Regions from separate parts of the Allobosea sp. TBD101 genome, predicted to be linked through region 3. Evidence: predicted binding sites of a transcription regulator. Region 3 holds the regulator's gene; each other region holds the start of a gene.
What was found. The regulator LexA, encoded in region 3, represses DNA repair genes until DNA is damaged. The targets are predictions, from matches to a motif close to TGTTCNNNNTGTGTTCNG.
Positions count from the first base shown of each region.

Region 1: a site for LexA is predicted at 799-816, ahead of AC6RIC_RS13205 (2'-5' RNA ligase family protein). Genes of this name have one in related genera too.
Region 2: a site for LexA is predicted at 1,387-1,404, ahead of ruvC (crossover junction endodeoxyribonuclease RuvC). Genes of this name have one in related genera too.

Region 1 covers NZ_CM187543.1:2,696,467-2,698,728, forward strand. The annotation lists gene AC6RIC_RS13200 (M20/M25/M40 family metallo-hydrolase) at 1-622, opposite strand, end outside; gene AC6RIC_RS13205 (2'-5' RNA ligase family protein) at 827-1,411, shown strand; gene AC6RIC_RS13210 (glutathione S-transferase N-terminal domain-containing protein) at 1,530-2,237, shown strand; gene AC6RIC_RS13215 (ArsC family reductase) at 2,250-2,262, shown strand, end outside.
Region 2 covers NZ_CM187543.1:1,623,773-1,626,034, forward strand. The annotation lists gene AC6RIC_RS07625 (GNAT family N-acetyltransferase) at 1-73, opposite strand, end outside; gene ruvA (Holliday junction branch migration protein RuvA) at 70-687, opposite strand; gene ruvC (crossover junction endodeoxyribonuclease RuvC) at 854-1,366, opposite strand; gene AC6RIC_RS07640 (TSUP family transporter) at 1,530-2,262, shown strand, end outside.
Region 3 covers NZ_CM187543.1:3,144,337-3,146,598, reverse strand. The annotation lists gene AC6RIC_RS15425 (ComEC/Rec2 family competence protein) at 1-813, shown strand, start outside; gene lexA (transcriptional repressor LexA) at 807-1,520, opposite strand; gene AC6RIC_RS15415 (molybdopterin molybdotransferase MoeA) at 1,778-2,262, opposite strand, start outside.

The sequences.
Region 1 (2,262 bases), 450 kb from region 3:
GGCAGCGCAGGTCGAAGGAGACGACGCCGCGCGAGCCGAACTTGATCGAGGGCGCGCCGCTGGCATGGCGCGGGCCGTCGGCGGTGACGGCGAGGTCGGCCTTCAGCAGATGCGGGTTGGCGCGGACGAAGCCGGCGATGTTCGGGCTGCCGATCTCCTCTTCGCCCTCAAGCACGAGGATGACGTTGCAGGGCAATTCGCCATGGACCTTGAGGTGGGATTCGATCGCGAGGATCTGGGCGAAATGCTGGCCCTTGTTGTCGCCGACGCCGCGCGCATAGAGCCGGCCGTCGCGGATCGTCGGCTCGAAGGGCGGCGAGACCCATTTGTCGAGCGGGTCCGGCGGCTGCACGTCGTAATGGCCGTAGAGCAGCACGGTCGGCTTGCCCGGCGCCTTCTCCCAGCGCGCGACGACGACCGGATGGCCTTCGGTCGGGATCAGGCTGGTCTCGAGGCCGATCTCCGTGAGCATGTCGACGAGCAGCAGGCCGACCTCGGCGATACCGATATTCTCGGCGCTGATGCTGGGATGGCGCAGATACGCGATGAGGCGGTCGAGGAAGGCGCTGCGGTTGGTCTCGATATGGTCGAAGACCGCGGCGAGTGCGTCTGAGGAAGCCATAGCCAATGCCTGACAGGAGAGGAATCCGTGCCGCCCGCCGAGCGAGGGGCGCAAGCGGCGGCCGTGCGGCCACCGAAAGCAGCCTAGACGCGGGGCCTGTGGTGCTCAAGCGCGGGTAGGGCGGTCGCGGCGACTGGCAGCCTTGCGAATTTTGCTGGTCGGCTCGCTCCTTGTTAAGTTCTTGTTTTGTTCTATGATGCGATCATGCAGCTCGTTCTCGACCTTGACGGTGGGCGAGAGTTCCGGCCGCGAGAAGGCCGCCGCCCGCCCCGCTATTTCTTCGCGCTCCTCCCGGATGCGGAGGCTGGGCTGCAGATCGACCAGCTTGCGCGCGCTCTGCACTATCGTCTTCACCCTGGGAGGCCGCTGCGCGGTCCCGACAAGTATCATGTGACCCTGCGGGGGATCGCGGTCCCCGACGGCCCGTTCGGGCAGAGCATCGCGATGGCACGTCAGGTCGCCAAGACAATCCGGAAGACCTCCTTCGCTGTCATGTTCAATCAAGCGGCAAGCTTCGGTAAGCCTACGAACTACGCGTTTTCGCTGATGACATGTGAGGATTTGCCGGGCGCCAACGGCTTGTCCGGCACGCTCCTCGACGCCTTGCGACGCGCCGGGCTCAAGGTCGATGGGTCGAGCTTCCGGCCGCATGTGACGATGTTCTACGACCGGAAACGTCGGGAGCCGATCGATGTGCCGCCGCTGAGCTGGCAGGTGCGCGAGTTCGTCCTGATCGAGAGCATCGATAACAGGGAGTACGTGATTTTAGGCTCTTGGCCGCTGGACTGACTTCCATGCAGCCGTGCAAGGCCGGCTTGCGGCAATCGGGGTCGTGTCCCGTTGCTTTGGTCGCGGCCGGCTCTATCGTTCGCGGCCGAAGCCTCATCCGATTCAGACGGAGCCTCTCATGGCCGACTTGTCCGCTTTCCCGATCACAAGGCGCTGGCCCGCCGCGCATCCCGACCGCATCCAGCTCTATTCGCTGCCGACTCCGAACGGCGTGAAGGTCTCGATCGCGCTGGAGGAGCTGGAGCTGCCCTACGAGCCGCATCTCATCGATATCGGCAAGAACGAGACCTGGGGGCCGGAATTCCTGTCGCTGAATCCCAACGGCAAGATTCCGGCGATCATCGATCCCAACGGCCCGGACGGAAAGCCGTTCGGCCTGTGGGAATCCGGCGCGATCCTGCTCTATCTCGCCGAGAAGACCGGCAAGCTCCTGCCGAAGGACCCCGCCGCCCGCTACGAGACCATCCAGTGGGTGTTCTTCCAGATGGCGGCGATCGGCCCGATGTTCGGCCAGCTCGGCTTCTTCCATAAATTCGCCGGCCGCGAATATGAGGACAAGCGCCCGCGCGACCGTTATGCCAGCGAGAGCAAGCGCCTGCTCGGCGTGCTCGAGGACAGGCTGGCGAGCCGAACCTGGATCATGGGCGACGACTACAGCATCGCCGATATCGCGATCCTCGGCTGGGTCCGCAATCTCGTCGGCTTCTATGGCGCGGGCGAACTCGTCGACTATTCCAAGCTGACCCATGTGCCGATCTGGCTGGAGCGCTGCCTGTCGCGCCCCGCGGTCCAGCGCGGCCTCGATAGCCCGAAGCGCCCGGCCTGAGAGGTTCGCGACGTGGCTATCACGA
Region 2 (2,262 bases), 1.5 Mb from region 3:
CCAGCATGATGCGGCAAAGCTCGGTCTTGTCGGTGACGACGCGCAATTGAAGCTCGTCGGGCGCTTGGCTCACTTCGCCAGTTCCTTCAGGCCCAGCTTGATGAGTTGGGCCGTGCCGGCACCATCGCCGGCGGCCTTGGCGGCAGCCGCCACGGCGGCCACAGCCTGCGCCTGAGGATAGCCGAGATTGGCGAGCGCCGACACGGCATCGGCGATCGGCTGTGGCAGCTTCCGGTCTTCGAGCGCGCCTGCGAGCTGGGCGACGCCTGGATCGATATGGCCGAAGGCCGGAGCCTTGTCCTTGAGCTCGGCGCAGAGGCGTTGCGCCAGCTTGGGGCCGACGCCGGGCGCGCGGGCGATGGCGGCCTTGTCGTTGGTGGCGATGGCGGTGGCGAGCCCACCCGGATCGAGCGTCGAGAGGATCGCGAGCGCGACCTTGGCGCCGACGCCCTGCACGACCTGCATCAGGCGGAACCAGTCACGCTCATTGTCGGACATGAAGCCGTAGAGGCGGATCGCATCCTCGCGGACATGGGTCTCGATCGAGAGCGCGGCCGCCTCGCCGGGCTGGGGCAGGCGCTGGAGCGTGCGGGCCGAGCACTGCACGACATAGCCGACGCCCTGCACGTCGATGATGACGTGGTCCTCGCCATAGGAATCGATCAGGCCCTTGAGCTTGCCGATCATCGATTTTCTCCACGGGTCATCCCGGGCGACCGGAGGGAGACCCGGGATCCATTCCGGAACATGTCTCGGCGAGGTTCCGGAATGGATCCCGGGTCTTTGCTTCGCTCCGTCCGGGATGACCCGCGTGAGGGAGTGTCGCGAAAAATATCGAGCGGAAGCGTGGGGCTCATGATGCCTTCATCTGCGCGACCAGCGCCTTCATGCCGCGATGCTGGGCATGGCAGATCGCGACAGCGAGCGCGTCCGCCGCATCGGCCGAGGAGGTCTCGGCCTTGGGCAGCAGCACGCGGATCATCGCTTGGACCTGCTTCTTGTCGGCATGGCCGACGCCGACCACGGTCTTCTTGACGAGGTTGGCGGCATATTCCGCGACATCGAGCCCCGCGAGGGCGGGGACGACCAGCGCGATGCCGCGGGCCTGGCCGAGCTTCAGCGCCGATTGCGGATCGCGGTTGATGAAGGTCTCCTCGACGGCGGCCTCATGCGGGCGATGCGCAGCGAGGACCTTGTTCAGGCCTTCATGCAATTGCCGCAGGCGCTGGCCGAGCGACAGGGCGCCGTCGCTCTCGATGCAGCCGCAGGCGACGAAGGAGAGCTTGCTCCCTTCCGAAATCACGATGCCCCAGCCGGTTTTCCGGAGGCCGGGATCAATGCCGAGGATGCGAATCGGAGGTGCCATGACGGGCTCAACCTAGCGGATGTTTCGGATTTGTCCCGCGCCGAGACGGGCGATGGGACGGGGCGGGATGAATTCCCCTGATCGATGACATCAAAAAGGAAAGTTGTTCTTGCTGTCGGCCCGCGGGCATGGTCCGCCTCGCTTTTCTCCTTGTGCCGGCTCCATGTCCTCGATCCTGTCTTCCTTCATGCCGGGCGTCAGCGCCGATGGCATCGCCATCCTGCTGGCCGCGACGCTATTGGGCGGGCTCGTGCGCGGCTTCACCGGCTTCGGCTTCGCCATGGTGTTCATGCCGCTGGCTTCGGTCGTGCTCGGGCCGGTCGCGGCGCTCGGCCTGATCTGGTTCATCGATCTGCCCTTCGCGCTGCCGATCGCGGCGCGCAGTGCCAAAACGGCGGAATGGCGCGAAATCCTGCCGCTGCTGCTGACCGCGACGCTCGCCCTGCCGGCCGGCATCTGGCTCTTGATCTGGCTCGATCGCGAGACGATGCGCTGGGTGCTCGCCCTGCTCGTGCTGACCGCGGTGGCGCTGATGGCGTCAGGCTGGCGCTACCATGGGCGCCCGACGATTCCGCTCTCGCTCGGGGTGGGCGCTTTGTCGGGATTGTTCAACGGCATGGCCTCGATCGGCGGTATGCCGCTCGCGGTGTTTTGGCTCGGTGCGCAGCGCAACGACCGGCACAAGACGCGGGCCAACATGCAGGCCTTCTTTGGCGTCTCGACACTGATCAGCGGCACAGTGCTGTGGTGGAAGGGCATCCTGACCGGCGGCGCCCTGATGATGGCGGTGCCGCTCTTCGCGATCTACGGCGTCGGGCTCTGGGTCGGGACGCATGGCTTCCGGCTGGCGTCGGAGGAGACGTTCCGGCGCGGGGCCTATCTGGTGATCTTCCTGA
Region 3 (2,262 bases):
CCGGCAGCGGTGTTCGGCGTGCTGGCCTATCCGTTCGGGCTGGACTGGCCGGCCTGGGCCTTGATGGGGTTGGCTTCCGACGTCGTGCTCAAGGTCGCGCACTGGGTCGCGACCATCGACCATTCCACCGTGACGGTCGCAGCCTTCGGCCCGGCCGTGCTGGCCTGTTTCGCGATGGCTCTGCTCTGGCTGACGCTCTGGACCACGGCCTGGCGCTGGCTGGCGGCCGTGCCGCTGGTCTTCGGCGTCGTCATAGCCGGCGAGCCGGAGCGGCCGGAGATCCTGGTCGAGCGCGACGGCTCGGGGCTGGCCGTCCGCGGGCTGGACGGACGCCTCGCCATCGCAGGCAAGCCCAGTCGCTTCGTCCTGCAGCAATGGCTTGCTGCCGATGGCGACGGCCGCTCGCCCGATGATCCGACTTTGCGTGCCGGTGTTGCTTGCGACCGGTTGGCCTGCGTCGCGCAGACGACCGACAAGCGCACGATCTCGTACACGCGCGAGCGTCTCGCGATCATCGAGGATTGCCTGCGCGCCGATCTCGTCGTCACCGCCATTCCCTGGAGCGGGGCCTGCAAGGCCAGACTGGTCGAGCGGATGGCGCTATCACGCGACGGCGCGACCTCGCTCTACCGGACGGCGACCGGGTGGAACAGCCGAACCTCGGAGCCGACCGCAGCCGACCGTCCATGGACCCGCCGGCGCGAGCCTCGCCCGGCAGAGGTGGCAACCCGGCCGGTTGGTCAGCCCGCAACGGTGCAGCCTGCATCAGCCTCCGACAGTGAGGTCGACGCCGATGTCGAGCGCCTTCAGTAGCGTCGCATCAGGTTGACGAGGCGGCCCTGGATCTTGACCCGGTCGGGGCCGAGCACGCGGGTCTCATAAGCGGGATTGGCCGCTTCCAGCGCGATCGAGGAGCCACGCTTGCGCAGGCGCTTCAGCGTCGCCTCCTCGTCGTCGATCAGCGCGACGACGATATCGCCGGTATTGGCCGTGTCCTGCTTGCGGATGACGACGGTATCGCCGTCGAGGATGCCGGCCTCCACCATCGAATCGCCACGGACTTCGAGCGCGTAATGCTCGCCGGAGCCGAGCATGTCCGGCGGCAGCGAGACGGTGTGACTGCGGCTCTGGATCGCCGAGATCGGGGTGCCCGCCGCGATCCGGCCCATGACGGGAATGGCGATGGAATGCCGGCTGTCGTCCTCGACCGCTGCTGGCCGGGGCTTGGCGACGCTCGGCTGGGCGCCGAGACCGCCCTGCACGACGGCCGGGCTGAAGCGCGGGCGCGGCTGCGGGGCGCCGAACCCGTCCGGCATCTTGATGACTTCGAGTGCGCGGGCCCGATTTGGCAGGCGGCGGATGAAGCCGCGCTCCTCCAGCGCCATGATGAGACGATGGATGCCGGATTTCGAGCGCAGGTCGAGCGCGTCCTTCATTTCGTCGAAGGAGGGCGGCACGCCACTTTCGCGCAAGCGTTCCTGGATGAAGCGCAGGAGTTCGTGTTGCTTGCGTGTCAGCATGGTCGCCGCCAGCCCCTCAAAGCGCAGATTCGAAACAAAGCACGAACACCATACGCGTTCTGCTTGTGTTCCGCAAGCTGCTATGCCGTGGCGGAAGCGTGAGATAGCCGTATGGAAAACGCGCCGTCATTCTGGACAAGCCGCGTCAGCGGCGCCGATCCGGAATCTATCATGGAGCGCGGCGTTCTACGATGGATTCCGGGTCTGCGCTTCGCTTGCCCGGAATGACGTCGCGGGGGCAATAAAGAGCGCGCGCTCTACCGCAGCGGCAGGATACGGCAGGAATTACCCTTCTTCGCGGGAGCGGCATGGGCAGGCCGAATCGTCAGGGCCTGCGCCCGCGCGAGCGTACCAAGCATCGAGGAATCCTGCCGGTCGAAGGGCGTCGCGACCCAGCCTTCCGGCGTCAGCGTGAGCTCCGAGCGCAGATAGTCCTCGCGCTCGTCATTGCCGGGCATGTTGCGGCCGAGGATGGCGGGAATGCTGCGGTCGCGATCGGCATCGGCAATGCCGAGCAGCGCCTCGATCAAGGGCAGCACGAAGAGATGGCCGCAAACGATCGAGGAGACCGGATTGCCCGGCAGCCCGACCACGACCATCCGGCCGAGCCGCCCGGTCATCATCGGCTTGCCCGGCCGCATCGCGATCTTCCAGAATCCGAGCGTCATGCCGGCCCGCGTCAGCGCTTCCTGCACGAGATCGTGCGCGCCGACCGAGGCGCCGCCGAGCGTGATCAGCACAT